DNA from 2 places in the Bradyrhizobium sp. Pha-3 genome. Region 2 is predicted to be linked to the other one. Evidence: riboswitches for the same ligand, from Rfam matches in the RefSeq annotation. Region 2 holds a riboswitch; the other holds the start of a gene.
What was found. Region 2 has a riboswitch for glycine ahead of gcvT (glycine cleavage system aminomethyltransferase GcvT). Riboswitches for the same ligand answer to the same signal wherever they lie in the genome.
Positions count from the first base shown of each region.

Region 1 (4,416 bases), 170 kb from region 2:
CGTCGAGCACGTCCTTCTGGTTCATCGCCAGGAACGCAGCCCGGCGCACCTTCGGATTGTCGAACGGCGGATAGAGGAAGTTCATGCGTCCGAGGGTCTGGAAGCCGAACTTGTTCAGGACGTCGATCTTGAGATCCGGATTGGCTTCGAGCACCGGCAGCATGTCGAACGGAAGGTTCTCCATGAAATCGATGTCGCCGGATTGCAACGCGTTCACCGCGGTCTGCGCATCGGCCATCGTGACCCACTCGACGCGGTCGACCTTGACGACCTTGCCGCCCGCGGTCCAGCTCGCCGGCTCCTTGCGCGGCACGTAGTCCTTGTTCTTCTCATAGACCGCCTTCACGCCCGGCTGGAATTCCGCCTGCACGAATTTGAACGGTCCGGAGCCGATCTGTTCCGGGATCGGCTTGTCCGGCGGCGTCTCGGCAAGACGCTTCGGCATCATGAACGGCACGCGCGACGACGGCTTGCCGATCGATTCCAGCACGAGGCCGTAGGGTTCCTTCAGCTTCAGCGTGATGGTCTTGGCGTCGGTCGCCTCCAGGCTCGCGACGAAGTCCATCAGCTTCTGGCCCATGCCGTCGACCTTGCCCCAACGCTGCAGCGAGGCGACGCAGTCTTCCGCGGTGACCGGCGCGCCGTCGTGCCATTTCAGGCCGTCGCGCAGCGTGAACGTATAGGTCAGCTTGTCGTCGGAAACCTTCCAGTCCGCCATCTGCGGCTGGATCTTGAAATTGGAATCCGTCGCCAGCAGCGTGTCATAGATCATGTAACCATGATCGCGGGTGATGTAGGCCGTGGTCATGATCGGATCGATGACGCGCAGATCCGAATGCATCACCGCGGTGATGGTCTTGCCCGCGGCCATCGCCTGCGGTGCGAATGACAATTCCTGCGGCGCGAACGACAGCGCGAGCGCCGACAACGCAGCCGCTAGCGTGCGGCGCTTCCAACGCGAGATAGGGAACATGCAATCTCTCCTGACATGTAACTGGTCAAAGCCGGCTTATTCGTTATGCATGCGGTTCGTTATTTAGGCGAACTAACATGCTGTATGGCTTGTGAAATCGAGACTTGCACCAAGCGCCAAGCGCGTCAATCGGTTTCAGGTCGCATCGGACGTACACAAACGAATGAGGCCGCACGCCAGATTTTGGCTTTACAAAATCGTCGGCTGAGATTTTCGTAACGCGCGCGCGATGCCGGCGCCGTCAGAACAACAAGAGAGAAAAACGATGAACCCAGCCAATCTCCCCTTTGATTCCGAAACGATGCTGCAGGGCCTGCGCAGCTGGGTGGAATGCGAAAGCCCGACCTGGGACGCGGCCGCGGTCGAGCGCATGCTCGATCTCGCCGCCCGCGAGATGGCGATCATGGGTGCGACGATCGAGCGCATCGCCGGACGCCAGGGCTTCGCGGGCTGCGTCCGCGCCCGTTTCCCCCATCCGAAACAAGGCCAGCCCGGCATCCTGATCGCCGGCCATCTGGACACCGTGCACCCGGTCGGCACCATCGAAAAGCTGAAGTGGCGGCGCGAAGGCAACAAGTGCTTCGGGCCGGGCATCTTCGACATGAAGGGCGGCAACTATCTGTCGATCGAGGCGATCAGGCAGTTGGCGCGCGCCTCCTTCACGACACCGCTGCCGATCACCGTGCTGTTCACCCCCGATGAAGAGGTCGGCACGCCGTCGACGCGCGACATCATCGAGGCGGAAGCCGCGCGCAACAAATACGTGCTGGTGCCGGAGCCCGGTCGGCCGAACAACGGCGTCGTCACCGGCCGCTATGCGATCGCGCGCTTCAATCTGGAAGCCACAGGCAAGCCCAGCCATGCCGGCGCGACGCTGTCTTCCGGGCGTTCCGCGATCCGCGAGATGGCGCGGCAGATCATCGCCATCGACGGCATGACCACCGAGGACTGCACGTTCTCGGTCGGCATCGTGCATGGCGGCCAGTGGGTCAATTGCGTCGCGACGACCTGCACCGGCGAAGCGCTCAGCATGGCCAAGCGCCAGGCCGATCTCGACCGTGGCGTCGAGCGCATGCTGGCATTGTCGGGCACCGCCAACGACGTGACCTTCAAGGTGACGCGCGGCGTCACGCGCCCGGTGTGGGAGCCCGACGCGGGCACCATGGCGCTGTATGAAAAGGCAAAGGGCCTTGCGGCGGCGATGGGTCTCGATCTGCCGCACGGCAGCGCCGGCGGCGGCTCGGACGGCAACTTCACGGGCGCGATGGGCATCCCCACGCTCGACGGCCTCGGCGTTCGCGGCGCCGATGCGCATACGCTCAACGAACATATCGAGGTCGACAGCCTCGCCGAGCGCGGCCGCCTGATGGCGGCATTGTTGGCGACGCTGGACTGACATCGATTGCACTGCACAACACGTTGGCACTGCCGGACCGAAATTTAGCCTTGTCCATTTTTAAGGCTTCGCCTACGGTCCGGCCGTCCAACGCGATGATGCGGGAGAGATCGAAGCGACAACATTCGTGTTGTTGCCTTCGGCGCCGACGGAGCAACCGCCCCGGAAACTCTCAGGCAAAAGGACTGTATCGTCAGGACGATCTGGAGAGAGACGAACATGGCCGCACATCAAGGGCTATGACGTCCACCGAAGGGGATAGTTCGCTTCTGGCTCCGGCCCGATGCGGATCAAGCTCTCAGGTACCGTGACAGATGGGGCGCCGAATGCCGGTTTCACCGGTGGTTCGGCGACTCTAACCCACGGGAGCCTGACAACCATCATGCCACATATCGCGATCATCGGCGCCGGCATCACCGGCGTAACGACGGCCTATGCCCTGCTTGAACGCGGCTACAAGGTGACTGTCCTCGACAGGCATCGCTACGCCGCGATGGAAACCTCGTTCGCCAATGGCGGACAGCTTTCCGCCAGCAACGCCGAAGTCTGGAACAGTGCTGCGACCATCCTCAAGGGTCTGCGCTGGATGCTCAGAAGCGACGCGCCGCTGCTGATGAACCCGAAGCCGAGCTGGCACAAATATTCCTGGATCGGCGAGTTCGTCGGCCACATCGGCCGCTATCGCAGCAACACCATCGAGACCACGCGGCTCGCAATCGAAGCGCGCAAGCACCTGTTCTCGATCGCACAGCGCGAGAACATCGCCTTCGATCTCGAGCGCCGCGGCATCCTGCACGTCTATCACGACAGGGCCGGGTTCGAGGCGGGCCTCAAGGTCAACACGCTGCTGCAGCAAGGCGGGCTCGACCGCCGGCCGGTGACATCAGACGAAATCCGCGTCATCGAACCCGCGCTGCGGACAACCTGCTATGGCGGCTTCTTCACGCCGTCGGACGCGACCGGCGATATCCACAAATTCACGCGCGGGCTTGCCGACGCCTGCGTCCGCCGTGGCGCGAGCTTTGTCCACGAAGCCGACGTCGACACGATCGCACGCGGCGAAGACGGCTTCCGCATCGGCTGGAACGAAGCTGCTTCACATGATGCTGTGGTCGCGACGCGGCATCAATTGCAAGCGGACGGGATCGTGATTTGCGCCGGCGTGGCGAGCCGCCACTTCGCCAGCCTGCTCAACGACCGCGTCAATGTCTATCCGGTGAAGGGCTATTCGATCACGGTGCAACTCGATGCGCCGCAAAGCCGGAATGCGGCCCCAACCGTCAGCCTGCTCGATGAAGCTGCGAAGATTGTCACCAGCCGGCTCGGCGCCGACCGCTTCCGCGTCGCCGGCACCGCCGAGTTCAACGGCTTCAACCGCGACATTCGCGCCGACCGCATTCAACCGCTGGTGGACTGGGTGCGGCATCATTTCCCAAACATCGATACGTCGAAAGTCGTGCCATGGGCGGGTTTGCGCCCGATGATGCCGAACATGATGCCGGTGGTTCGCGCCGGACGAATTCCGGGCGTGTTCTACAATACGGGCCACGGTCATCTCGGCTGGACGCTCTCGGCGGCGACGGCGCAGATGGTGGCCCAGGCGATCGACGATTGGCGCGACCTCGACGCGCCGCCGATGGCGCCGTCATTCGGTGGCGGGCTCGACGTGCCTGCCAACGCGCGCAAAGCTGAAATCAATCCACCTTCCAGTGGACTGCTTCGAACTTCACCGGAGGAATAATCGCGGCCAACAGGACTGATTAGCTGCACCGCAAAAACCGCAGCACCGATGGCATGGGACTTGCTCAAGTTCTACCGTGAGTCTGCTACCATCTGTGCTACGGTCTGGTGTGCAACGGTCCCGCTGGGGACTCCATCGACCACAACCCAACGGATCAAATTTGCTCGGATATCTGCTTCGCCGCATCCTCGCCGCCATTCCCGTGATGGGCGTGGTGGCTCTGTTCGTGTTCCTGTTGCTGCGGCTGACGCCGGGCGACCCGGCCGCCATCCTCGCCGGCGACAACGCGACTCCCGAACAGCTCGA
Region 1 covers NZ_CP170151.1:5,741,191-5,745,606, forward strand. Annotated here, with positions in the region: gene ACE10X_RS27255 (ABC transporter substrate-binding protein) at 1-973, opposite strand, end outside; gene ACE10X_RS27260 (M20/M25/M40 family metallo-hydrolase) at 1,239-2,369, shown strand; glycine riboswitch at 2,461-2,567, shown strand; glycine riboswitch at 2,571-2,685, shown strand; gene ACE10X_RS27265 (D-amino acid dehydrogenase) at 2,653-4,110, shown strand; gene ACE10X_RS27270 (ABC transporter permease) at 4,271-4,416, shown strand, end outside.
Region 1: it holds a riboswitch for glycine, as region 2 does, so the genes downstream of both, ACE10X_RS27265 (D-amino acid dehydrogenase) here and gcvT (glycine cleavage system aminomethyltransferase GcvT) in region 2, are expected to answer to the same signal.

Region 2 (4,416 bases):
CGGTCCGCCATAACCCATCGGCACGCCGAACCGCTGCGCCGAGCCGATCGCGATGTCGGCGCCGAGCTCGCCGGGCGAGGTGAGCAGCGTCAGCGACAGCAGGTCCGCCGCGACGATCGCAAGCGCGCCCCTGGCGCGCAGCGATGCGATGGCAGGCTTGAGGTCGCGCACCGCGCCCGATGTTCCCGGATACTGCAGCAGCGCGCCGAGCACATCGGCGTTGTCGAGCTCGGTCAGGGGATCGCCGACCACCAGCGCCCAGCCCAGCGGCGCGGCGCGCGTGCGCATCACCGCCAGCGTCTGCGGATGCACCTCCTTGTCGACGAAGAACACCTTTGCCTTGACCTGCGAGTGGCGCTCGGCGAGCGCCATCGCTTCCGCCGCGGCCGTCGCTTCGTCGAGCAGCGAGGCGTTGGCGACGTCGAGCCCGGTGAGGTCGCAGATCATGGTCTGGAAGTTGAACAGGGCTTCGAGCCGGCCCTGGCTGATCTCCGGCTGATACGGCGTATAGGCGGTGTACCAGGCCGGGTTCTCCAGGATGTTGCGCTGGATCACCGCGGGCAGGATGGTGCCGGAATAGCCCTGGCCGATCAGCGAGGTGAACACCTGGTTCTGCGCGGCGAGCTCGCTCATATGCGCGAGCGCCTCGGTCTCGCTCAGCGCCCGGCCAAGATCGAGCGGCGCCTTCTGAAGGATCGACGCCGGCAGCGTCTCATTCATCAGCGCCTGCAGACTCGCGGCGCCGACTGTCTCCAGCATCGCGTTGATGTCTCGCGGCGATGGTCCGATGTGGCGGCGGACGAAATCGGTGGCGGCTTCGTTGATCGGCTTGAAGGGCGCGTTCATGACGTGGTCCTCGTTGTCAGCCGTCATACCCCGCGAAAGCGGGGTATCCAGTACGCCGGGACATCAGTGATTAAGCCGAAGGGCCGCGGCGTACTGGGTCGCCCGGTCAAGCCGGGCGATGACAGTGGGGGTGTGGTCGCAATCTGCTTCATTCTCTCAGGCGGTGTGCGCAGCGTAGGCGGCCTCGTCCATCAGGCCGCCGAGCTCGCCCTTGTCGGCAATCTTCATCTTGAAGAACCAGGCCTTGCCGCCGGCGTCCGAATTGACCAGCGCGGGCTCGGCGGCGAGCGCCTCGTTGACCTCGACCACCTCGCCGGTGATCGGCGCGTAGACGTCGGAGGCGGCCTTGACGGATTCGACGACAGCGGCGGCCTCGGCCTTCTTCAGGCTGCGGCCGACCTTGGGCAGTTCGACGAACACGACGTCGCCGAGCTGCGACTGCGCATAGTCGGTGATGCCGATCGTGGCGACGTCGCCCTCGATGCGGAGCCATTCGTGGTCGGACGTGTACAGCGTCGTCATGGGGATCGATCCTTTGGCGTTTAGCGTTTGTAGGTATTGGGGACGAAGGGCGTGGCGGCGACTTTCAGCGGGAGCCGCTGGCCGCGCACTTCGGCGAAAACGGTGGTGCCGACGGCGGAAAGGGCGGTCGGCAGATAGCCCATCGCGACCGGCGCATTGAGGCTCGGGCCGAAGCCGCCCGAGGTCACCTTGCCGATCTGCTCGGTCGAGGCGGCATCGGCGAACAATGCGGCGCCTTCGCGCACCGGGGCGCGGCCGTCGGGCTTCAGGCCGACCCGCCGGCGCGCGGCGCCATTTGCGAACTGCGCGAGAATCTTGTCGGCGCCCGGGAAGCCGCCGGCGCGGGCGCCGCCGCTGCGGCGAACCTTCTGCACCGACCATTCCAGCGCGCCTTCGACCGGCGTCGTCGTGGTGTCGATGTCGTGACCATAGAGGCACAGCCCGGCCTCGAGCCGCAGGCTGTCGCGCGCGCCGAGCCCGATCGGCAACACGTCGGGATTGTCGAGCAGCGCGGTGACCAGGGCTTCCACCTTGTCTGCGGGCACGGAAATCTCAAAGCCGTCCTCGCCGGTATAGCCGGAGCGCGAGACGAAGCAGTCGACGTCGCCGACGCGGCGCGGACCGGCGTCCATGAATTTCATCGAACTGACATCTGCACAAAGTTTCGCCAGCGCTGATTCGGCCTTCGGCCCCTGCAGCGCGATCAGCGCGCGGTCGGCCAGCGATACGATCTCGCAAGCGTCGGCGAGGCTAGTGCGCAGATGCGCCTCGTCCTCGGCCTTGCAGGCGGCGTTGACCACCAGGAACAGGTGATCGCCGAAATTCGCGACCATCAGGTCGTCGAGCAGACCGCCGTCATTGTTGGTGAATTGCGCGTAGCGCTGCCGTCCCGGTGCGATACCGACGATGTCTTGCGGCACTAGTTTTTCAAGCGCGAGCGCCGCGTCGGCGACCTTGCCGGATTTGGCCTTCAGCGCGAGCTGGCCCATGTGCGACACGTCGAACAGGCCGGCTTCCTTGCGGGTGTGCAGATGCTCCTTCAGCACGCCGGCCGCATATTGCACCGGCATGTCGTAGCCGGCGAACGGCACCATCTTGGCGCCGCGCGCCAGGTGCAGCGCGTGCAGAGGGGTCTGTTTCAGCGGGGAAGTTTCGCGTACAAGCATCACAGGGCCCTCGCGGTTCCCATCGGGGACCTATTTCCCCTTGAGAAACCTGCAGAAAGCCCCATCTGTCGCTGTGCCTGAGAGTATTATCCCGTCGGCGGACGCATCGGGGCGAACCCCAGCGTCTCTTTCCAGATGTCAGACGTCACGCGGTCCTTTTGCCTGAGAGTTTCCGGGGCGGTTGCTCCTTCGGCGCCGGCGGTAAGGCCGGTCTCTCCCGACGTGACTAGGTATAGGTAGGTAGAAAACACGGCGCCACCAAGACTGTCAACGCAGCTGCAGCAACTATCCAATGGGCTTTGTGCTGCCGCGGCAAGCCCATGATCCGCCTGCACAGTTTCTGGACACCGCAGCTGGCAATGTCTAAAAGCGTTCGGCCGGAAAACGACGCCTTTCTGCGCTTGGCCGGCCCCTATTTCCGATTGGATGAACATGAGCAGCGTCAACGAGATCAGGTCGACCTTTCTGAACTACTTCAAGGCGAACGGCCACGAGGTCGTGGCGTCGTCGCCGCTGGTGCCGCGCAACGACCCGACCCTGATGTTCAACAATGCCGGCATGGTGCAGTTCAAGAACGTCTTCACCGGGATCGAGAAGCGTGCCTATCAGCGCGCCACCACGGCGCAGAAATGCGTGCGCGCCGGCGGCAAGCATAACGATCTCGACAATGTCGGCTACACCGCGCGCCATCTCACCTTCTTCGAGATGCTCGGCAACTTCTCGTTCGGCGATTACTTCAAGGAGCGCGCGATCGAGCTCGCCTGGAACCTGATCACGAAGGAGTTCGGGCTGAGCAAGGACAAGCTGCTCGTCACCGTCTACCACGACGACGACGAGGCGGCGGGCCACTGGAAGAAGATCGCCGGCTTCTCGGATGACCGCATCATCCGGATCGCGACCTCGGACAATTTCTGGGCGATGGGCGATACCGGCCCGTGCGGTCCGTGCTCCGAGATCTTCATCGACCGCGGCGAGCACATCTGGGGCGGTCCGCCGGGCACGCCCGAGGAGGACGGCGACCGCTTCCTGGAGTTCTGGAACCTGGTGTTCATGCAGTACGAGCAGGTGACCAAGGAGGAGCGCGTGGCGCTGCCGCGTCCCTCGATCGACACCGGCATGGGCCTCGAGCGCATGGCGTCGATCCTGCAGGGCGTCGAGAGCGTGTTCGAGAGCGACCTGTTCCGCAACCTGATCGATGCGGCGGCGTCGGCGCTCGGCCATGGGCCGAACGCGCAGAACGTGGCGTCGTACCGGGTGATCGCGGACCATCTGCGTTCGTCGGCTTTCCTGATCGCCGATGGCGTGCTGCCGTCGAACGAGGGCCGCGGCTACGTGCTGCGTCGGATCATGCGCCGCGCGATGCGCCATGCGCAGCTGCTCGGCGCGAGCGAGCCGCTGATGCATCGGCTGGTCTGGGCGCTGGTCCGCGAGATGGGCCAGGCCTATCCGGATCTGGTGCGCGCCGAGAAGCTGATCGAGGAGACGCTGCGGCTGGAGGAGACCCGCTTCCGCAAGACCCTGGTGCGCGGATTGTCGCTGCTCGACGAGAAGAGCGCCGGCCTCAAGAAGGGCGACATGTTCGACGGCGACACCGCGTTCACGCTGTACGACACCTATGGTTTCCCGCTCGATCTGACGCAGGACGCGCTGAAGTCGCGCGGCATCAGCGTCGACCAGGCGTCTTTCACCGACGCGATGGAGCGGCAGCGCGTGAAGGCGCGTGCCTCCTGGGCCGGTTCGGGCGAGGCGGCGAGCGAGGCGATTTGGTTCCCGCTGCGCGAGAAGCTCGGCGCGACGGAGTTTTTGGGCTACGAGACCGAGAGCGCGGAAGGCGCGGTGACGGCGCTGATCAAGGACGGCGCCGAGGTCGAGAGCCTGAAGG
Region 2 covers NZ_CP170151.1:5,909,299-5,913,714, reverse strand. Annotated here, with positions in the region: gene gcvP (aminomethyl-transferring glycine dehydrogenase) at 1-846, opposite strand, end outside; gene gcvH (glycine cleavage system protein GcvH) at 1,003-1,368, opposite strand; gene gcvT (glycine cleavage system aminomethyltransferase GcvT) at 1,389-2,534, opposite strand; glycine riboswitch at 2,676-2,764, opposite strand; gene alaS (alanine--tRNA ligase) at 2,967-4,416, shown strand, end outside.